DNA from 3 places in the Paenibacillus sp. EC2-1 genome. Region 1 is predicted to be linked to each of the others. Evidence: riboswitches for the same ligand, from Rfam matches in the RefSeq annotation. Region 1 holds a riboswitch; each other region holds the start of a gene.
What was found. A riboswitch is a leader RNA that binds a small molecule or an ion and turns the genes downstream of it on or off. The one in region 1 is predicted to bind cyclic di-AMP.

Region 1 (7,719 bases):
GCCGGGTTAATGCAGTAAGCTCATCCCACTGTTCAGAGGTTAACTCACCAAGATCATTAAATTGTCCAGCACCTTGAAGCCACTCACCGCCATCGATTGTAATAACGTCGCCATTAATGTAGGCTGCGTAATCAGATATTAGGAAGGCTGCCAGATTGGACAATTCATCCTTATTGCCAACACGCCCGAGTGGAACGCGGTCAATCATCTTCTGTTCAAACTCTGGAGTAGGAGCCAACCGAGACCATGCACCTTCTGTTGGAAACGGACCAGGGGCAATGGCAACTTGACGTATACCGTAGGGGGCCCATTCTACGGCAAGTGAACGGGTGATCGCCAGTACCCCAGCCTTAGCTGCCGCGGATGGTACAACATAACCGGAACCCGTTGAAGCATAGGTTGTCACGATATTAAGCATGGTTCCAGATGAACCTCTCTCAATCCAACGCTTACCGACTTCCAGGGTTGTATAAAAAGTCCCGTGAAGTACAATGTTGAGTACTGCATCGACAGCTCGTGAAGATAGTCGTTCTGTGGGGCTGATGAAGTTGCCGGCAGCGTTATTCACGAGAATATCTATGCCACCATAGTGACTTTCTACAGCATCGATAAGCGCGTGGACTTGAAGGGGATCACGTACATCACAGCTTCTATAATAGACGTCGTGTCCCAAGGGACTCATTTCTTCTGCTGCATTCTTCAGTACTTCTTCGCGGCGGCCACAGATCGCAAGTTTAGCTCCCAGCTCTAAAAACTTCTCACCCATAGCGCGACCAAGTCCTGTGGCACCACCGGTAATTAATATAACTTTGTCTGTTAACAAGTCATTAGTAAATAGTCCCATTTATCATTCACGCTCCCCAAGAGTTTTGTTGAATTCAAACATCTATATAATTCCAGCGTATAAGTACTAACGGAGGATTAGAATAGAAGATCTTTCCTAAAATGAATTGACAAAGCAACAAATGTTTCACATAATTATTATATGTTTTTGTTTAAAAAGTCCTTGTGAGGATATTTCTTGTCCTACTTTTTCTAGTTTTGATGTATGATTAAATGAGGTAGCTTAGAGTAGATTAGTGAAAAGAGGGGATTAATCCATGTATGTTATTGGCTCAGCTTGTATAGATGAAAAAGCTGGTGAATGTGTCGACGTATGTCCAGTTGATTGCATTGAAGAAGGAGAAGATCAATTCTACATTGACCCGGATATTTGTATTTCCTGTGGCGCTTGTGAAGCAGCTTGTCCCGTGACAGCAGTATTTTATATCGATGATTTGCCGGAAGAAGAGAAGCCTTATTACGAAAAGGCTGTAGAATACTATAAGAACAAATGAAGCTAATACTTAAATAAACACCCTTCCTCATAGGTGCAGAGTTACTTTCAGCTCACCTATAGGGAAGGGTGTTTTTAATTTACAATCATTATGAAAGCGTCTGAACAACATGAATAGCTATATCATCGTAGATTTGCTTCAGAAGATCAGGATTCGTGGATTGTTGTTCATCCGGGATGATCGGAACCTGAGCGAGCACGGAGGTATTTAGCTGTTCTGCTAACTTTGAACCGCCGCCTTTACCAAAGATATAATGTTTATTTCCGGTCGGATCTTCATAGTAAGACATATTCTCAATAACCCCAATAATGTGGTGATGGGTCTGGAGTGCCATCATTCCTGCACGTTCTGCAACAACTGTAGCTGTGGATTGCGGTGTCGTAACGATAATTTCAGAGCACTCTGGGAGCATCTGATGGATAGCTAGGGCAATATCACCAGTCCCCGGGGGAAGATCGATAAGCATGTAATCCAGAGGACCCCACATTACATCGTTCAAAAAGCTAGAGAGCATTCTTCCAAGCCGAGGGCCACGCCACAAGACAGGATCATTACCTTTGACAAAAAAACCTGTAGAGATCACTTGGATTCCATCTCGTTGCAGTGGTGTGGGACGACTATTCGTAGGTTCAGGCTTCTCATGGATCCCCATCATGTCAGGTATACTGAAGCCATAAATATCAGCATCAATAATGCCGACTCTTTTACCGACTTTATGCAAAGCTTTTGCGAGATTCAGAGTCACAGTAGATTTACCAACGCCTCCTTTGCCACTAGCAATGGCGATGAATTTCACCCCAGCTTTAACCATGGGGCTCACTGGAAAGGGATTCGGAGCTGCAGGTCTTGCTGCTGATTTTGTCTGTGATTGTTGCATCTCCAGTGCTCTAATGGATATGTGTTGTTTCTCCTCTTCGGATACTGTCTTTATTCTTATATGTATACTTAATACTCCTATGGTACGAAGCAGCTCTTCGATCTGTTGTTTCTGGGTTTCTGTTACGCCTTGTGTCTGATCTTGTTCGGTAGCGATCAGGGTCAGTGCAGCTTTGTCTTCCTTCAACATGACATCTCGGATGTATCCAATCTGAATCAAAGGAAGTTTTAGATTGGGGTCGATGATGGTTGCCATTTTGCTTTCAAATATCTCTCTAATCATAAGTCACCTCTATACATGTTTCTTGATTGCCGATTTTCTTGTTCAGTTCAGTTTAAAGAAGTTGAAACGACTAGTCAATGAAAGCTCGATTGTGATGTATTTTGTGAAAATTTTGTGAGTATATAGCCATTCTACACAGAAACCACACAAATTCTGTTTAATAAGAGGTAGCCTCGTTTTGCAAAAGGTGAAATTCGATTCTGAAGGGAGAACTACCTATGTCACATGAACAAATGCAGAAATGTATTGATGAATGTCTACGTTGTATGCAAGCTTGTAACCACTGTTATTCCGCTTGTCTGGAAGAAGAACATATGGAAATGATGAAGGAGTGTATCCGCCTAGATCGGGAGTGTGCAGATTTATGTGCCTTTGCAGCACATGCAATGTCTATTAATAGCTCTTATGTCAAACAAATCTGCGAGGCATGTGCAGAGATGTGTGAGAGATGCGGCAATGAATGCAAAAAGCATGATCATGAACACTGCCAGCGCTGCGCTGAGGCATGTTTCAGATGTGCTGATGCATGCCGAGCTATGGCAGCTTAAACGAGATTAGTAGAGTCGAATAGTAGGAATAAAAGCAGCCGGATTTTTCCGGTTGCTTTTTTGATGTCTTCATTTGAAATATCATCTGGTATAGTCCAACCGTTTACGGATAGGTAAATAATAGGGGAATGATAGTGAGAGAAGGAATAAGTAGAGGAAGAAATTACATTTTTGTCACTCATATCATTGACATATCTAGCCAAAATATATTACAGTATGATAGGGTTACAAAATATTAATGAATTTTGCCGAATTTCGTTTTTGAAAACGGGGGAACCGATCCGGGTGAATTATTCTTGCAATAGAGGGAATATAGGAGACCTTCAGCCGAACCCTTAGCTAACTCCGTAGGCACCGAAGGGAGAAAGTGTTTTGAAGAAAGTCATTATATCATTACTAGGGTCTGCACTTATTTTTTCTTCTGGCGCCTTCACAGCATACGCTGATATGCCAAAGCTTCAAAGTCAAGTAACACAGTTGGTTGGAACTCCGTATAAATGGGGTGGAACAACGGAAAGTGGATTTGACTGCTCAGGATTTATTCTGTACATAATGAATCAATATGATCTAGATTTACCTCGTACATCAGCTGCACAAGCCAAAGCGGGGACTCATGTTGATCAAGAAGACCTTCGAATGGGAGATTTGGTATTCTTTAATACAAGTGGTCGTGGAGTCTCTCATGCAGGAATTTATGTCGGAAATGATCAATTTGCTCACGCATCAACAAGTAAGGGTGTAAGAATCAGTAAATTGTCTGAATCTTACTATAAGACTCGTTATGTAACTGCACGCCGCGTGATCAGTCAAGAGAATTATGTTCAGATGGTAGGAACTATTAATTAATAATGAATCAAAGCCCGCGATTAATATCGCGGGCTTTTTAAATATATGATCGTATTTCAAAGTGATGAACATGGGGGATTATTCGTTATGTCTTACTTATTTCGAAGAGAAATTAACAACTGGCATTCCTGGGGAGCTGTTTATCAGTCCATAGAAGATTTCAGGCTATTAATCGAAGAAATATTTGCAAGAGAACAACTGACTGGAGCAGAGCATATCTCTCACTTGAAGCCAGGAACCAACGCGGTGTTCAAAACAGGGGATTATGTCATTAAGATTGTTGCCCCATTAGAATCGGGTTTAGATACAGACTTAGATTATAGAGCTGAACAAACAGCAATGCAAAGAGCCATCCAGCAAGGGATTCGTACACCATCCATTGTTGCTGCGGGCACGTTAGAGGATAAGTATGCATTCAAATACCTCATTATGGATTATATTGAAGGGGAAAGTGCTGGCGATGTCTTCACTCAATTAACTCTCGAAAAAAAGAAACAGTTCATCGAAGAGATGCAGCATAATTTATCGAAGTTGAATATTCGTCCTGATGAAGAGTTTAGTCGTGAATTCATTATAAATAGAGCATTACATAACGAGAGATGGCATATTGTAGCACCCGAAGTAGGCAAGCAAATTAATGATTATCTAAGAGAGTATAAGATTCAAACTTATGTTCATGTGCATGGTGATCTAACAGGTGACAATGTACTGATCAATTCGATTGGACAGCTCTATATTATTGATTTCGCTGATAGTACAATTGCACCGGTTGAATATGAGTTTCCTCCAATTATATTTGAGTTATTGCAAAGTGATATCGAAGGCATTTTTGAGTTTATTAAGGGGTTGGGGATGAAGTATAATGAGTTTATTGATCGATTATTTGCAGGAACGCTGATGCATGATTTTGGCGCGAATTTTGTAAGAGCGATTTATGAGAAATATACGGGCAGAGAAATTACAGAACTGAATGATATTTTTGAAATCAAGAGATTGCTCCATAAGCATCTTCTGCCAAATTCCCTAATTACATAAGTTTAGTCTATCTGTTTGAGGAGGGAAGTACAGCGTGTTTAAATTTTGGAAAGGTCGGGAGAAGAAAGAATCTGTTCTTGAAGCTTCCGAGGCATCCACTCCTAGTATACAAGCAAGTACAGAAGAGAAGCTTGTACTGTTACGAGGAAGGAACACCGAGCAGGATGTTGCTCCGGTTGTCGGTATGACGATTCTCGAACTTGCAGAACGGAATGAGGTCGATTGGAACTCTTTTTGCAAAAGGGGGACTTGCGCTCGCTGTCGTTGTCATATAAGTGAAGGAATGGAGCATATGTCCGCTGCGAATGAAGCGGAAGAGAATAGACTGGATCCTGAAGAGATTGACGATGGTTATCGTTTAGGATGCCAGACGAAATTCGAGAGAATAGGCGTTGTTTCTATTAAGCACGCACCATACTTTTAAACATATTTCATCATGATCGTACCCGGAGGCCTGTAATCAGGTTATCCGGTTTTTTTTATCTTAAATACAATAATAGTTCAATTTGGAGGGATTATGATGAAGCGCTACGATAGTGACACAAACTGCTCTATATTGCAGAGCCCGATTCAAAACAAAATAGGTAGTGTCTTTGTACCGGTTCGAGACCTTGAGGAATCTCGCCTGTGGTATTGCCAGCTCTTTGGGCTAAATGTAATGGATTGTGAAATTTTGAATGGACATTTATGTCCTCTCCCTATGCAAGGAACCGGACTCATCTTAGACACAATGCCCATGTGGGGAGGAGAGGAACTGGGTGGAGCACCACACATTACAACGCCTGCATTTATGCTGCTTACGCATGATTTGGAAGCAGCATTCGCCTACGCTGTGGAAACAGAAGTTGATGTCGTGACGACGATCGAGAATAATCAATGGTTTGTTATTAAAGATCCAAATGGGAATCTTCTCATGATTTGCAGGGAGTAATCAGGTAACATGCTCATCCGTACATTATATTATTAGGTTGGTTGGGGGCGTTTCAATTGTATAAGATCATCATAGTGGATGATGAACCCATTGTCCGAGAAGGAATCAGGGATCGTATTCAATGGGAAGAACATGGCTTTGTATGTGTGGGTGTCAGTGAGAATGGACAAGAGGCATTAGAAGTCGTTGCTAGTCTTCGACCAGATGTTGTATTAACTGATATTTATATGCCTTTTATGGATGGACTGGAACTCTCCCGTCGCATAGTGGAGCTGTATCCACGCACGAAGATCATAATTTTGACGGGATATGATGATTTTGAATACGCACAGCAAGCAGTGAAACTACAAGTGACAGATTTTATTTTGAAACCGGTTACATCAGCAGAACTCCGTGAGATACTGGATAAATTAAAAGTCGAAATGGATGAAGAGCGTGGAAATCAGGAACATCTTAATCAATTGAAACAACAGTTAAACGAGAGTCTTCCGCTGCTCAAAGAGAGGTTTCTTGAACGTCTAGCATCCTCAGCACTGAGCGAATGGGAAATCACGAGTAAAATGGCATACTTCGATATTGCACTGACCGGTCCTTTATTTGTAGCTATAGCCACAGATATGGATGAACTGCGTCCTGATGACCATGGTACCGATAATGAGCTGTATGCTTTTGCTGTTTACAATATTATTCAAGAAATTATGAGCGATGAACCCGCTTCTGCTGTTTTTCGTTATAAAGGGAATAAGGTGATTACTGTATTAACCGGAACGGGAGAAGAGGCGATATATACACATGCTCAAGAAATAGCCGAGGCCATTCGCAGTTCCGTTAAACGCTATCTGTCCTTTACGGTAACGGTTGGTGTGGGAACGATCTGTCGTGAACTGAAAGATCTCAGACACTCTTGCCAAGCTTCCGTAGCGGCGCTGGAATATCGTCTGTTAATGGGTAGTGATCAAGTTGTAAGCATATTAGATCTAGAGAATAGAAGTTCAATGCCACTATATGACGGAACAAATGCGGAGAATGCCCTTATATCTGCTATAAAGACAGGTACACAAGGAGATGTTGATCATTCGATCCGTCGGTTAATCGGAGAACTTAAGCATGCATCGATATCCATTGAGCAGTGCTACATTCGAGTGCTGAGGACGATGCTGGCTGTACTTCAGGCTTTGCTCGAAATCGGCTGTAGTGAGAAAGATTTACTTGGGAAGGAAACTCGTCTATTAACAGAGTTGTACTCTTTTCGTTCATTGGAAGAGATAGAATACTGGCTCAAGGATATGTGTAAGAAGGCCATCCAAGGAGTCGTCGAGACACGTAAGGATATTTCGCGTCATCAGATGTCAGAAGCGGTACAATTTATCCACAACCATTACGATGATCCAGGGCTTTCCGTAACAACGGTGTGCAGCCGGATTTTTATGAGTGCAAGCTATTTCAGTTCTTTATTTAAGATCCATACGGGAAAGACTTTTGTAGAATTTGTAACCCGTATTCGAATGGAAAAGGCTAAGGAGCTGTTAAAGCATTCTACTCTCAAAACTTATGAGATTGCTATGAAAACAGGTTATCAGGATGCTCAGTATTTCAGTGTGCTCTTTAAGAAAAATACAGGGGATACACCGACTGACTACCGCCAGAAGATGATGGCAGACGGTGCATGATGATGTGGCGTAATACGAAAATCAAAAGTATCCAATCTAGAATAGCAGGCACCTTTGTCTTGCTTGTTCTGTTGACGGCATTACTGTTAATATTCATTTCCTACCGATTGTCAGAATCGGCTGTGCGAGAAACGGCCGAGAGTTACACCGCCGAATTAATCAATCAAGTAAACGCCAATATACAGACTTATAT
Region 2 (7,719 bases), 1.0 Mb from region 1:
CACTTTTACATCCCTCGGTAATGATGTTATTAGCATAGATCATACTTTTGTTGACTCTTCATTAAGGGGTAAAGGAATTGCCGAGAAGCTTATTCGTAAAGTCATCGATTATGCTAGAACAGAGAATTTGAAAATCAATCCCGCTTGCTCCTATGCAGCATATCATTTCGATAAATTTCCCGAAGATCGTGACCTACTACATTAATTGACGGACATCCCCCAAAACATATTGGCCACAAAAAAAGGGCTGTCCCCGATTTGTCATCAATGATGACGTGGAGACAACCCTTTGCTATTCACGATATTAAAAAATTCGGTTTGCACCATTATATTTCGGCCCCCAATAGGAACTGTTAATGTTCGCGATCGTAATTCCTTTACTTGTAGCCGAAATAAATTCATTATTCCCAATGTAAATACCTACATGCGAAGTTGAAACTTTATTGGTGATAAAGAATACCAGATCACCTTGTTTAAGATTGCTTTTTGAAACTGGAGTTCCATGGTTATCATGCATCGAAATGGAACTGTGCGGCAAGCTCACACCCATTTTGCCATATACATAACGAATGTAGCCAGAGCAGTCAAATCCTTGCGATGGAGAAGAACCGCCCCATACGTATTTAACACCTAAGTGTTTCTTAGCTTCAGTCACTACCCGGGCTCCTTTGGATGCGCTTTGCGCTGGAGCTGTCCAAGCTGGTTTATAGGTTTTGCCATCTGTACTCAACATAGCAATATTGTTCTTAGAATCCCATTTGAGCGTGAATCCGAATGTTTCGGTAACAAAACGAAGTGGAACGTATGAACGTCCTTCTACCACGCGCATCGTTGTGTCCATTCTAACTTGTTTGGAGCCAACAGTAGCAATGCTTGAACCTGACTTCAGTACAATTGTGGTACTTCCTTTTTTAATTGTTACCTTAACTATGTATGAGTTAACTTTCTCATATTTAACCGTTGCACCCAGCTTTTCTCCGATCATGCGAATCGGTACCTGCGTATATCCTTTTGCGTCAATAAATGGTTTCTGGTCCGGGAATGATACTAGTGAATCATTAATTTGAACCTTTATGGAAGACGTTGCGGCACTTGCAAAATTAGCACTAAGAGCGAATGATGAAGCAACAATCGCTCCGGATAATAGAAGTTTCTTCAGTATGTTATTCATGATGTTTTCCTCCTTGTTGCTTCCGAGGTTAGTTGCCGGATTCGGAAAGAGGTATTTCCTAGTTTATAAAAATAAACATTCACCCCAAAATTAAGATCCCCCGTACCAAACGTTATGCTCGCTTGGATTCAGCCATTAGTTATTCCAAGTTACTCATAATAAGGTAACACATCCAGCAAGACAATTTACGTCTAAATTGTGTCCGTTTCATGAAATTATGAATAGATTGTAACTATTTAAACGTAAATTGATACTTTTTCGATACCTATAACAACGTCAATGACTGGCTATTTTTTTAGAATTACTTCATATATCACCTTGACTTTCACCTATAAAAAAATTTATATTTATTTCATACCTTCTATTTAAGGAGAGATTTTGATGTCGGTGAGCGTTCTTAACTAACCAAATTTCATAAGACTGGAAATTTCTTGAATCATAGTCCGAAATGGCTATGTTTATTTTCTTGTGGATTTTTCCGTCTATGCAATTAGTTAAGAACTACGGATATCAATTGAAGCCCAGGATGTCTATCCTGTATATTGGCGTCTATTTATCCGTGCTGAGTGTTCAGCGCGGATTTTTTACGAGTATGCTGTTATTTAGTCGGCATATTCTAACCAGACATCGTATATGCAGGCAGACTTGTCTAAAGGCAGAGAGTGAACCTATGGTTCATTCTCTGCCTTTTTTTGTTGCCCGGGGCTGCTTCAGGAATGTATAAATCACAGAAAAAGGAGTTATGATCCGCATGAATTTAACCACTCTAAAACAACTTCAATACGATAAGGTGCAGCAAGACTTGGAACGATTCGCTGTTTCGTATGTTGGTAAAAGGCATATTCTTGAGATGAAACCACTAACCCAGCTTAAAGCTGTCCGCCATCAGCTTGATCAGACTGCGGAAGCTCGCACTCTTCTCCGTGCAGGTGCGAGTGTTCCAATCCCATCACTTGAAGGAATCGAGCCAGTTTTACAGTTACTTGGAACAGGATATGTGCTCAGTGAAAGAGATTTCACACACATAGTGCAATTTTTACGCAGCTGTAGGCAGCTCATTCGTTATATGACTAGCAAGAGTGAAATCGCTCCTACCATTGCCTCATACGCTTCCTCCATGTATGAGTTAACACCGCTTCTAACAGAAATTGAGCAATGTATTCACGGCGGTCGTGTTGTTGATGCAGCTAGTAAAGACCTGGCAAAAATTCGCAAGAAAATCATCGTGTGTGAAGAACGGATTAAACGCAAACTGGATAGCCTACTTCATAAACACAAGGATATTATGCAAGAGTCGCTGATCAGCAAAAGGAATGGACGATTTGTTCTACCTATTAAAAAAGAACATCGCAGACTGGTGAATGGCACTGTGCTTGATGAATCAGCAAGCGGTCAGACCGTCTATATTGAACCAACCGAAGTCTCTAGTCTTCAGATGGAGCTCAGTTATCTTCAATCAGATGAAGCTCGTGAAGAAACCAAGGTATTGAGTGAATTAACCGCTCTAGCTGAGAAATATAACCATGAACTGAACTTGAATACCGACACCGTAGGATTATATGATTTCATCATCGCAAGAGGAAAATATGCATTGTCGATCGGTGGAAGAGACGTTCAGCTGAACGATCAAGGTGTTATTTCACTTAAACAAGCTACCCATCCTCTGATCGGGTCTCACATGGTTCCGTTGGATTTTACAATCGGACACAATTATCGGTCTCTAATTATTACAGGACCGAACACAGGCGGTAAGACCTTGACACTGAAAACGGTAGGCTTGTTAACTTTGATGGTACAATCCGGCTTACTCATACCTGTAGAGGAGAATAGTATGTGCAGCGTATTTGAACATCTCTCCGTCGATATCGGTGATGGACAGAGCATTGAACATGCACTCAGCACATTCTCCGCTCATATTAGAAATGTTAAACACATTCTAGATACCGCCAACGGCAAAACTTTGATTCTGTTAGACGAAATGGCTTCAGGTACAGATCCTGGAGAAGGGGTTGGACTTTCTATCGCTGTGCTCGAAGAGCTCTATCGCCGAAAATCAACCGTGGTGGTAACGACTCATTTTACCGAAATCAAGAATTTCGCCACAATGACATCTGGTTTCGAAAATGCACGAATGGAATTTGATACGGAAACACTAGAACCGAAGTACCGATTAAAGATCGGAGAAGCCGGTCAGAGTTACGCTTTCGTTATAGCCGAAAAATTAGGTATCCCATCTTCTATCATCACTCGCTCCCGCCAAATATCAGAAGCAGGGCGAACCCAGGAAGGTACAGTATTCACGAAAGACAGTAAGTCTGTGAGTGAAAAAGACACAACAATCAGTGGTATGACACTTGACTCCACTCCTGCAGATCATATGATTAAGGACACATCGTCACTAGAGAAAGCTTCGGCGCCACTTCATCAACTAGAAGACAAAATTGAACGTCAAGCGGATCATGATGATAATCCCGCTCCTGCTCGGTCACTTCCTTCCTATCAACTAGGGGATAGTGTATACGTGTCATCAATGAACCGGACAGGTGTTGTCTACGAAACGATTGATTCTCGCGGCATGGTGGGTGTTCTTATACAGAAACAAAAATTCAAAATCAATCACAAACGTCTCAAGCTGCATATTGCAGGCAAAGATTTGTATCCGGATGACTATGATCTGGACATCGTTCTCGAAAGCAAAGAAAATCGCAAAAAGCGAAAGCTCATGAATCGAAAGCATGTCGAAGGACTAACCATTGAAACAAAACCAGAACACTAAGAATGAGGCGAGAAGCTCCATATGCACAAGCTGTGGCAATATACGCAGTAAATGTTGTACAATAAAGCTTAAATGACTATTTGAAGGATGGTTTTCAACATGTATGTAGCTGATGATTGGAAAGATTATGAAGTTATAGATACGGGAGGCGGAGAAAAGCTTGAACGCTGGGGTGATGTGATTCTGCGTCGTCCGGATCCGCAAATTATATGGCCTCTAAAGAATGATAGTGGTGTATGGAGAAATGTGCATGGTCACTACCACCGCAGCTCGTCAGGTGGCGGTAATTGGGATATGAAAAAGCAACTTCCTGAGCGTTGGAGTATCTCTTACGATCAACTCAAATTCCATATTCGCCCGACAAACTTCAAGCACACCGGCTTGTTTCCTGAGCAAGCTGCGAACTGGCGCTGGATGATGAATAAAATTGCTGATGCACAGCGTCCAATTCGAGTTCTAAATCTATTCGCATACACAGGTGGAGCAACGGTCGCTGCGGCATACGCTGGAGCACAGGTTGTTCACGTCGATGCCGCTAAAGGTATGGTCCAATGGGCGAAGGAGAACTTGGCTTTATCTGGTTTGGCAGACCGTCCTGTTCGGTTCATTACTGATGATGTATTTAAATTCGTACAACGCGAGCAGCGCCGTGGTAATAAATACGAAGCCATTATTATGGATCCCCCTTCTTACGGTCGTGGACCTAGCGGAGAGACTTGGAAACTGGAACAAAGCTTATACCCGTTCCTTGAGAGTTGTTTAGATATTCTATCTGACAATCCACTCTTCATGCTGATTAACTCGTATACAACAGGCATATCACCAACCGTATTGAAGAACATGCTCTCTATGACCATGCAACCAAGATACGGCGGCAGCATTAGTGCAGGTGAGATTGGACTTCCAATAACCAACTCAGGCCTGAATCTTCCGTGTGGTATTTTGGGTCGCTGGGAATCTTAGTGCCTATGACTCACATGAAAGATAAATATCCAGATATCCCAATCCTGTATGAGGATAATCATGTACTAGGCGTCAGTAAGCCTGTAAACATCCTCTCTCAGGAGGATTCCTCCGGAGATCCGGATATGCTGACGATTTTGAAGGATGACATAAAGGTTCGTTACAACAAGCCCGGGAATGTATTCCTTGGACTCGTTCACCGTCTGGATCGCCCAGTTGGAGGCGCTATGGTCTTCGCGAAGACGTCAAAGGCTGCTTCTCGCTTGTCAGAAGCTGTTCGTAGCCGGAATTTTCGCAAGCTATACGTAGCTGTAGTGCACGGAAGAATGAAAAAGCCGACCGGACGACTAATCGATACGCTTTACAAAGACAGCCGCAGCAACACAGTCAGCGTCGTTCCTAAAGGGACTGAGGGCTCTAAGGAAGCAATACTTGACTATACTGTTCTTGAGACAGCAGGCGCTATGAGCCTCGTTCTAGTTGAGCTTCATACAGGCAGACCTCATCAGATTCGTGTCCAATTCAGCCATGCCGGCTGCCCTCTTTACGGAGATCAAAGATATGGAAAAGGGTTCAACAAAGCTGGTCAGCAGATTGCTCTTTGGTCAGCGCTTGTTGGATTCCCACATCCGGTCACAAAGGAAGAGATACGCATTGAATCGACTCCTCCTGAGATACATCCATGGAATTCATTTGATACTGCTCGGATCCTTGAAGAGTTAAAGAACTACCAATAGACCCTTACACAAGAACACCCCTGTAAGATCGAGAGATCTTACAGGGGTGTTCCTATTTCATCAGGTTAACACTCCTTGTAGGAGCGATTCATCCCCTCGTTGTACCCCCTACCCTAACCAGCTTCCTGCGGAGCAGCACTAACTTTACCCAGCAGATAAACGAGGAGCTGTTGATTATGTGAAGAGATGCGGTTAAGAACATGTGATAAATAATCTTCTCTAACTTGCATCCCTCGCATTACCTCTGCTCGTCCACGTTCTGAGATTGTAACCCAAACGATTCGTCTATCTTTTTCGTCGCGTTGCCTGATAATCAAATCATTCTTCTCCATCCGGTCAAGCAGCATCGTTACAGCAGCCGGGCTTGTTGCCAAATAAGGTATGAAGTCAGAAGGCTTCATTCTCTTCTGTTCCTCTAATACTTCCAGCACTGTGAGCTGAGCTTCAGTCAATGCAGGTGCAAGACCACTCTCCATATGAAGTCTATAATCCTTGGCCAGCTTAGACCATACTTTTGCAAATTCGTTCGTATGCATCATCATTAACTCCTTCCTCTCCATGAAAAAACTACGAATAATCAGCTTAAAGATTACAGTTCAGCGACCAGAATTTCCGGTATTTTATATGATTAACTTTCGTGCCAAAAGCTTCTTTTTCCTGCTATTTTTGATAAAAAATATAATCTCTAAGCATCCGACAAATGCCGCTAACCCTTTACTGACAAGCTTTTTCAGACATCTCACACATTCGACAAGAGCCGTGCAACTCTCCCATCAAACCTTCTTCAGCATCAAAAAGGACACCAAATTCCATAACAGGAATTCGGTGTCCTTTAGTGCAGTAAAACTCTATTGTCTACTTAACAAAATTGTTTTTAATCTGAAGAATTATGCTTTAACTCAGGAGTCAGAAGTAAGTCTGTGATCTCACCGTTCTTACCGACATCGGCTAACAGCTTACCAATCGATTTACGTTCATGAATCGGTACTTTCTCAGAATCAATAGCAAAGGCAGTACCTTCTCGGCTGTACGCCATAATTCGAAGTGGTTCCCTACAATAGAATGCTCCAACGATCCGACTACCATTCGGTTTCACACGCTTGCCTTCCTTGAATTCAAAGGTGACGATACCTTTTCCACCTCTGCTCTGAGTAGGATAGTCAAGGAGTAATGAGCGTTTACCATATCCTAGATCGGTCATGGTCAATATTTCACCTTCATCCTCCATTACCCATAAAGCAGCTGTTACTTCATCACCCTCACGTAACTGAATACCTCTTACGCCGCCAGAGACACGTCCCATAGTGTTAACCTCTTGCTCTTGGAACCGAATACTCATGCCATCTTTAGTAAATAGCATGATATCCTTCGTTCCGTCACTTAAAGTTACAGTAAGCACCCGATCCTCTGCTGCAACTTTTGCTGCGGCAACAGCGCCAGTCCGTTTCGTAGCGTATTCCTTGAGTTCCGTCCGTTTCACTTGGCCTTTCCGAGTCACGAAGACAAGCGTCTTCCCTTCTTCTTCGATATTGGATACCGGGATGACAGACACAATCTCATCTTCTTTGGCCAGTTGTATGACGTTAACAATAGCTGTGCCCGCCTCTTTCCACTTGTACTCTGGAATCTGGTGCACGGGTAGAAGGAAGTATTGCCCTTTCTGTGTGAAAATTAACAGATTATCAAGGGTGTTTACCTCTAGCACACGGGTGACATAGTCACCTTCTTTTACGCCTGAGCTGTCAGGCTCCCCACCTGAGCGATTAAATGACAGCATGCTCGTACGTTTGATGTATCCGTCATTCGAGAGCGTGACAAGTACATCCTCAGCTGCAACCATCACCTCAAGATTCACCTTAATCTCTTCTACTTCTTCCTGAATTAATGAACGACGATCAATACCATACTTATCGCGAATTTCCATCAACTCTTTACGAATAACGGAAATCAACTTCTTGTCATTGTCCAAAATCGCGCGAAGACCCTCGATTTTTTTCGTCAACTCATCCAGTTCCTTCTGAAGTGAATGAATTTCCAGGTTGGTCAGACGATAAAGCTGAAGGGTCAGTATG
Region 3 (7,719 bases), 1.3 Mb from region 1:
AGTCGATGATGACGGATAATAGCAAGCTCAAAGAAACGGTGGACACGATGAAGAATTGTGACCTACTCATCTTCGATGATATTGGTGCAGAGAACTTGAGCCCTTGGGTTCGAGATCATGTACTGGGGGCTATTCTTAATTACCGAATGAATCGTAAGCCGACCTTCTATACTTCCAATTATCCACTCGATGGGCTCGAAAGACATCTTAGCTTTACAAGTAAGGATGGGGAAGAGGCGCATAAAGGACAGCGTTTAATGAATCGAATTTCTCCATTTGTGGATGCTGTTCAATTATACGGTGAGAACCATCGAGGAAAAGTATAACTCTATTGAAATAAATTATTTATCTATGAAAAAAGTCTGATCAACACGCCGCTTTGGCGAGAGATCAGACTTTTTTGGTTTCCTGCGAGCTCAGAGGAGCATTAGCCAACGATGAACTTAATAATAACCATAGCGAAGAATAGGACGAACATAAAGCCGAACATGCCCGTAAAGCCCAACATTAAATCGCCAAAATCATTACGTGGTTCTTCATTAATATGCTCCCGAGGATCCATTGCGCGCACGTTAACATCCATGGTGCCTGCCTCCTCAAAAGATCAACTACCGTGTGATTGACATCATTGACATCATCACCCAGCTTGTTACTTGTAGTATACCCAAAGGTTAATTCATTTGTAAAGATTGGCTTAACATTCCAATTGGAAAGGAATACCCGTTTCACTTCTCGGATAAGGATGTGGTATACTATAGTGGTTAGCTTAGACATAATAGTTTAAGCACATAATGTGACTTTCCTATAAGGAGGAGAAACTCATGGCTATCGTCAATGTATCCGACCAAACCTTTACTAACGAAGTGGAAGGTCAAGGAACGGTTGTAGTTGATTTTTGGGCGCCTTGGTGCGGTCCTTGTAAAATGCTTGCTCCGATTCTGGACGAACTGTCCCAAGAACTCGGTGATGATGTGAAAATCGCGAAGGTGAATGTAGATGAGAATCCTGAATCTGCTTCCCGTTTCGGCGTGATGAGTATCCCAACACTGATCTTCTTTAAAGACGGCCAACCTGTCGATAAAGTTGTTGGACTAAACTCCAAAGAAGCGTTGAAAGGCATTATTGCCAAACATCAATAAGCAAGCATCTATTTATATAGGATGAACTTGTACCCATATAGCGCCTTCGGTTTATACCGGAGGCGCTTTGTGTGGTTTTGAATCATATCTCCTTGGAGAGGAGTAGAAGGATGGAAGATTTCGCGAAGAAACATCTGGAACAGGAAAAGGCAATGGAGAAAATCCGAAATAAGCTTGCTCTATTACCCGATCTGCCAGGTTGTTATTTGATGAAGAATAGTGAAGGAACAATTATATATGTAGGTAAGGCCAAGGTACTCAAGAATCGGGTTAGATCCTATTTTACGGGCAGTCATGATGGAAAGACCCAGCGACTTGTTTCTGAAATTCGCGATTTTGAATACATTGTTACAGGCAGCAATATGGAGGCTCTAATTCTGGAGTGTAACCTGATTAAGACACACCAGCCTCGTTATAATGTGCTCCTGAAAGATGATAAGACATACCCCTATTTAAAAATTACGAATGAAGCGCACCCACGGCTTGAAGTGACCCGGCGGGTGCTTAAAGATAAAGCTAAATATTTCGGACCCTATCCGAATGCCTATGCAGCACAACAGACGAAGAAGCTGCTTGATCGCATGTATCCTTTGCGTAAATGCGGTGTAATGCCGAAGGAAGTCTGCCTATACTACCATATGGGTCAGTGTATGGCACCCTGTGTAAAAGAAGTTCCTCAATCTGCTTATGAGGAGATTACTCGAGAGATCAGTTCATTTCTAAGTGGTGGACACGAAGAAGTGAAAAAAGAGCTCCAGCGTAAAATGCAGGAGGCGGCAGAAGAGCTGTATTTTGAGCGGGCAAAAGAGCTTCGAGATCAGATTATGCATATTGATGCCATTATGGAGAAACAGAAGATTACGACGACGGATACGAAGGATCGAGATGTGTTTGGTTTTGCTGTAGATAAAGGCTGGATGTGTGTTCAAATTCTGTATATGCGTCAAGGGAAAATGGTCCAGCGAAATGCATCTGTGTTTCCGTATTATGGAGAAGCGTACAGTGATTTTATGTCCTTTGTAGCGCAGTATTACAGTGAGAACCCAGCTCTTCCTCAGGAAATTCTTCTGCCAGGCCCTTCGTCTGATGATATGGACCAAGATGAAGTCTCTTCGCCCGTTACGGAGAGCGAAGCAGTGACCTCTGAGGAGATTAAGGAACCTGCTGTATCTGAATCGGAAGGTAATCCTAAGGCTGAATCCTCCAAACCTGCCGAAGACTTCCTTGGTGAGGGAGCAGGAACGGTGGACGCTGCTGGTGGAGCTGCTGCTCTGCAGGAATGGATTGGTGTGAAGGTTCATGTACCGCAAAGAGGGCTGAAGCGGCAAATGGTTGGGATGGCTGCACAAAATGCAAAGGTATCGCTGGATGAGAAGTTTAGACTGATTGAGCGAGATGAAGAACGGACAACGATTGCTGCTGCTAATCTAGGAGAGGTTATCGGTCTCGATACGCTACACCGAATTGAGGCGTTTGATAACTCGAACATTCAAGGAACGAATCCTGTCTCTGCTATGGTCGTATTTATCGACGGGAAGCCAGAGCGAAAAGAATACCGGAAATATAAGATACGATCTGTACAAGGTCCGGATGATTATGGAACGATGCGAGAAGTTATTCGCCGTAGATATGAACGGGTGCTTAAGGAAAATCTAACGATGCCTGATCTGATTGTGGTGGATGGAGGCAAGGGACAGATTTCAGCAGCTGTGGATGTTCTGGAGAATGAGCTAGGCTTGTTTATTCCTGTCTGCGGGCTTGTGAAGGATGCGAAGCATAAGACAGCACAGCTGATGGTTGGGGACCCACCGGAGCCGGTGGCACTGCCACGTGACAGCCAAGAGTTCTACTTGCTTCAGCGTATACAAGATGAAGTTCACCGATTCGCGATCTCGTTCCACCGGGAACAACGCGGGAAGTCGATGGTGACTTCGAAGCTGGATTCCATCCCAGGCATAGGAGAGAAACGCCGAAAGATGCTGTTGAAGCATTTTGGATCCATCAAAAAGATAAAAGAAGCTACCATTGATGATTTCCGTCCTCTGTCCATAGGCGATAAACTGGCTAAAGAAATATTGAAGGCACTGCGTGATGAGGAGTCGTAAATAAAGGACTTCTTCTTATAACTTGATTGTAATGACATAAGAAAAACGGCTTTCATCCAGAAGATGGACGAGAAGCCGTTTTTTTGTTGCCAAATTAATGAAGGGAATTGGTTAGATCGTTTTAGCTACTCTTGATTTATTGAATTTATAGATTACATAACCAACGATGGCCGGCAGAATGATGTAGAAGATGCCCATTCCTAGGTTGAATGGATCATTCATCATCATGAGGCTGAAGCCCATCAGAATACTGTTGAACACAACATGGGCAAATACCGAAGTTAAGTATCCATATCGTAAGAAGATGTAACTGAACATGAGTCCGATGATAATGAGCTCAATCGGTCTTGAAATGACCGGATAGATCGGATATAAAGTATGTCCGAGAGCCCAAATAGTGGAAGTAATCAGACTTGCCACAAATGTGTTTCGTACGATTTTTTTAACCATTTTGATCCCGAACAGACGGTATACTGCCTCTTCGGATATTCCCGCCAGCCACGCCATCAATGGAAAGAGCCATGGATAGAGCATGTTATAAGGTGATTGTGAGGCATCTGTTGTAGACCAGGTGTGGAGTGTGAAATTCAATCCTATAAAGATCAAAGACTGAGCTCCGAGCAAAATACATGCCCATATATATCCTAGTTTCATGCTCTCTAGCACGTAAGAACCATACCCGGCTTCGCTTGCGCGTGGCCAAGGATTCAGTCCATCTTCCTTACGCCATAGTCCGCTTCCTCCAACAAGAGAGAAGTACAAGAGTGCTGAGAATACAAGAGAATATACGGCATAAAAAATCATCATACCCATGATACCGGCATCTGACATACCTTCCGCTTGGAAGACGGGAATTAGGTTGTAGGTATTCAGCATCTGAATAACAAACAGGAACACGGCAAGAAAGATACCACGTTTAAATGATGTGTGAGCTTTCGTTTTTACACTGTATACAATGGCTAAGATCCCCAAGATTAGCGTGAATAAACCATATCCCAGTAGAGTGAGCAGCGTTGCGTTTAGTGTCTGTTTCTCTACATAGGCTGTGTGGTCCTTCGGAACCGAAAATACAGGTTCATAGGAACGAAGTTGATTATCCTCGAAGGAGAATTTCAGCTGGAGCTGTGAACTCCCAATCTTAGCTTCGGGGTCTTGATATATCAGTCCAGGCTCCCCTTCTTTGGTGATCTGTTTCAGGTTGGATAGACTATATCCTTCTCTCTCTAGCCAAGGCTCAGCTAGTGACATCTTTTCAGTCAGTGACATCTCTCCTTCGATTAAACGAAGCATCTGATTGCGGACGTCACCTTTTTGCAGGAGGGCACCTTCATAACTAGAGTCAGGCAGATCATAAGAAAACCCTGCTACACTAGCATTCTGCATATGGACGTCTACGTTTAGGGCTACTCCATCAGCTTGCACTAACCGAACTCGAAAGACATCATAGGGGTATTTGCTCTCAAACTTTTTATTGTATTCGCGGAGCAAATTCTCTTTAGATAGATATCCATAAACATCAGATCTGGATTGATATGTAACGAGAGGTTTGTCAGTGGAAGAAGTCCTACTATACTGCAGATGTTCTTGTGCGAATCTTTCAGCAGCACTGATGGCTGCCTCCTTGGTGATCATTTCGGGTGTTTTGACCTCGGATGAAATAGAGGCTGTGGATGGAAAGACCTGAAAGATGAGAAATAGAATGAGACCAATAATTCCAAGTAGTACCAATGGTTGTTTGTCAGATTTAAGATGAAGAGGGTGTCCTGCTTTATTCATGTCATTCCTCCTTTTGGCATTAGCGAGTTATCAATTAGATTAAGCTATCTGTTTTCATGAAGACATAAAGTCAATATAACATAGATATGAAAGACACAAACGGCTTATCCCATTCAAATTTATGAAAAATTCGATGAAAATGAAGGAAAGATTCCGAAAAGCGTAGATAACCATGTGCTACTACTCTAGAATATGCCCAATTCGGTTCATTTTTAAGTTAATTTAAGTCTAAAACGGCTTTGGTATCCTTAAAGGATTGCGTTATAATCACTACATGCTATTGAACATGTTCATGAATCATAATATTGGATAACGTTAATTGAATAGATCAGCCGAATTTCGTAATGAAAATGGGGGAACCATTTAAGTGGGGTGAATTTCGCTTCCGAAAGGTAGTGAATAGGGCGACCTGTGTTATGCCCGAATCCGTCAGCTAACCTCGTAGGCTGTAGCACAGGAACCCAACCGCGTAAGGCATTGGATTTCCAGTGTCTTTTTTTCTTTGATTTTTTTAAAGAGGTGAACATGTTGACTTCCAAAATTAAATGGCTTCGCTTGTCGCCGCCGCAAATTCTCGTCATGGGATTTGGGGCCATTATCCTGATTGGGACGATGCTTCTCATGCTCCCGATTTCCAATACGACAGGGGAACCGCTGAACTTTATGGATGCTTTGTTCACGGCGACATCTGCTACCTGTGTAACAGGTCTTGTCGTGGTGGATACAGGGACATTCTTCAGTTCCTTCGGACAGGTTGTCATCATGATAATGATACAGATCGGTGGTCTGGGTTTCATGACCATGGCAACACTGTTCGCGCTTGTATTGAAGCGACGCATTTCATTGAAAGACCGTCTAGTTCTTCAGGAAGCGATGAATCAATCTTCTATGGAAGGAATCGTGCGCTTGATCCGCAGGGTTCTACTGTACTCCTTAGTGATTGAAGCGTGCGGAGCGACACTACTAACCATCCGATGGGCTTTTGATATGCCGTTTGGTAAGGCGCTTTATTTCGGCGTTTTCCATGCGGTAACCATGTTTAATAATGCGGGATTTGATCTGTTTGGCGACTTTAAGAGCTTGACTGGATTTGTATATGATCCGCTTGTTAACTTTGTGGTGATGTTCCTGATTGTATCCGGAGGGATTGGATTTATCGTCATGGCTGATCTGGTTGATTATAGGAAGAGTCGGAGGCTTTCACTGCATTCTAAAGTGGTGTTATCCATGACAGGGTCGCTGATTCTCATAGGTGCTGTGGTTATTTTTATCTTTGAATTTACAAATCCAGAGACACTAGGCTCGCTGAATTGGGGCGGGAAAATTCTAGGCTCCTTCTTCCAGTCGGTTACGCCGAGAACAGCGGGAGCCAACACACTAGATATAACTGAGCTACGTCAGGCTACTCAATTTTTCATGGTTATACTGATGTTTATCGGAGCTTCTCCAGGCTCTACGGGTGGTGGTATCAAAACGACAACATTCACAATGATGATTGCCGCTGTTATTGCCATGATGCGAGGCCGAGACGATATTGTGTTGTTCAGATACCGTTTGGTTCAGGAGCGAATTCTTAAAGCGTTAACGATTACGCTGCTTGCACTACTGCTGGTTATTACAGTGTCGATGATTCTATCGACGACAGAGGATAGCAGCTTCCTCACTATACTCTTTGAAGCTACGTCAGCATTTGGTACGGTAGGGCTGTCTATGGGATTAACTCCTGAGTTGTCGCTCTTCGGTAAGTTACTTATCTGTGTAACGATGTTTGCTGGTCGTCTTGGTCCATTAACACTTGCTTATGCATTAGGACCCAAGAAAGGTAAAGAGTTGTATCGTCATCCCGAAGGTAAAATGATTATTGGATAAGGAGATTGGCTAAGAAATGAAACCAAAGCAGTTTGCAGTGATAGGGCTGGGGAGATTCGGTTCAAGCCTTGCGCTTGAATTGATGGAATTAGGATATGAGGTTCTCGGGATCGACCAAGATGAAGAAGTGGTCGAAGATATGAGTGAGCTCCTCACCCATACTGTGGTCGCTGATGCGACAGACGAAGAAGTACTTAAATCGCTTGGTATTCGTAATTTTGACTGTGGCATCGTGGCTATAGGAGACGAAATTCAAACGAGTATTCTTGCAGCAATTCTTCTTAAGGAATTAGGTGTTAATACGGTCGTAGCCAAAGCAATCTCTGTGCTACACGGACGGGCGCTGCAAAAGCTGGGTGTAGACAGGGTTATTTTCCCGGAGAGAGATATGGGAATTCGTGTCGCTCATCAACTTGTTACACCGAATCTTCTCGATTATATAGAGCTCTCTAAAGAATACCGAATTGTAGAGATGACGGTAACGGAATGTATGGACGGCAAAACATTAAATGAGTTAAACACGCGTGTTCGTTATGGGATTAGCGTAGTAGCGCTGAACCAACGTGCGGGTGTCATTGTGGCTCCGACTGCCATGGATGTGCTGCGTGCTGGAGATATCATGGTTGTTATTGGAGCGAAGGAGAACATTGATCGTTTTGAAGGTGAAGTTGTAAATATGTAATATGTAATTATAAATACGATTCTGGTGATACCAGATATGAGTGTAAACAACCTGGCGCGCTTCGCGTCAGGTTGTTTGTTGTTGGTTCTCTTGAAGTTCTCTAAATAGGACCTCTGTTTCGGCAATCCACCTGTTGGCTGCATTGCTT

Region 2: linked by a shared signal. The riboswitch ahead of ACK8P5_RS10595 (NlpC/P60 family protein) and the one ahead of ACK8P5_RS15090 (C40 family peptidase) in region 1 are both predicted to bind cyclic di-AMP.
Region 3: linked by a shared signal. The riboswitch ahead of ACK8P5_RS21280 (TrkH family potassium uptake protein) and the one ahead of ACK8P5_RS15090 (C40 family peptidase) in region 1 are both predicted to bind cyclic di-AMP.

What each region holds. Positions count from the first base shown of each region.
Region 1 is NZ_CP186006.1:3,250,470-3,258,188, reverse strand. Features, by position in the region: gene ACK8P5_RS15110 (SDR family oxidoreductase) at 1-844, opposite strand, end outside; gene ACK8P5_RS15105 (indolepyruvate ferredoxin oxidoreductase subunit alpha) at 1,101-1,337, shown strand; gene ACK8P5_RS15100 (P-loop NTPase) at 1,426-2,496, opposite strand; gene ACK8P5_RS15095 (four-helix bundle copper-binding protein) at 2,715-3,044, shown strand; cyclic di-AMP (ydaO/yuaA leader) riboswitch at 3,281-3,413, shown strand; gene ACK8P5_RS15090 (C40 family peptidase) at 3,417-3,890, shown strand; gene ACK8P5_RS15085 (phosphotransferase family protein) at 3,978-4,925, shown strand; gene ACK8P5_RS15080 (2Fe-2S iron-sulfur cluster-binding protein) at 4,960-5,349, shown strand; gene ACK8P5_RS15075 (VOC family protein) at 5,446-5,856, shown strand; gene ACK8P5_RS15070 (response regulator) at 5,913-7,526, shown strand; gene ACK8P5_RS15065 (sensor histidine kinase) at 7,523-7,719, shown strand, end outside.
Region 2 is NZ_CP186006.1:2,231,673-2,239,391, reverse strand. Features, by position in the region: gene ACK8P5_RS10600 (GNAT family N-acetyltransferase) at 1-205, shown strand, start outside; gene ACK8P5_RS10595 (NlpC/P60 family protein) at 305-1,171, opposite strand; cyclic di-AMP (ydaO/yuaA leader) riboswitch at 1,174-1,315, opposite strand; gene ACK8P5_RS10590 (hypothetical protein) at 1,620-1,895, shown strand; gene ACK8P5_RS10585 (endonuclease MutS2) at 1,923-3,947, shown strand; gene ACK8P5_RS10580 (class I SAM-dependent methyltransferase) at 4,047-4,910, shown strand; gene ACK8P5_RS10575 (RluA family pseudouridine synthase) at 4,916-5,647, shown strand; gene ACK8P5_RS10570 (MarR family winged helix-turn-helix transcriptional regulator) at 5,761-6,183, opposite strand; gene gyrA (DNA gyrase subunit A) at 6,522-7,719, opposite strand, start outside.
Region 3 is NZ_CP186006.1:4,554,341-4,562,059, reverse strand. Features, by position in the region: gene dnaI (primosomal protein DnaI) at 1-326, shown strand, start outside; gene ACK8P5_RS21300 (YqzM family protein) at 428-583, opposite strand; gene trxA (thioredoxin) at 822-1,139, shown strand; gene uvrC (excinuclease ABC subunit UvrC) at 1,250-3,244, shown strand; gene ACK8P5_RS21285 (CPBP family intramembrane glutamic endopeptidase) at 3,356-5,020, opposite strand; cyclic di-AMP (ydaO/yuaA leader) riboswitch at 5,341-5,483, shown strand; gene ACK8P5_RS21280 (TrkH family potassium uptake protein) at 5,546-6,889, shown strand; gene ACK8P5_RS21275 (potassium channel family protein) at 6,906-7,571, shown strand; gene ACK8P5_RS21270 (LysR family transcriptional regulator) at 7,638-7,719, opposite strand, start outside.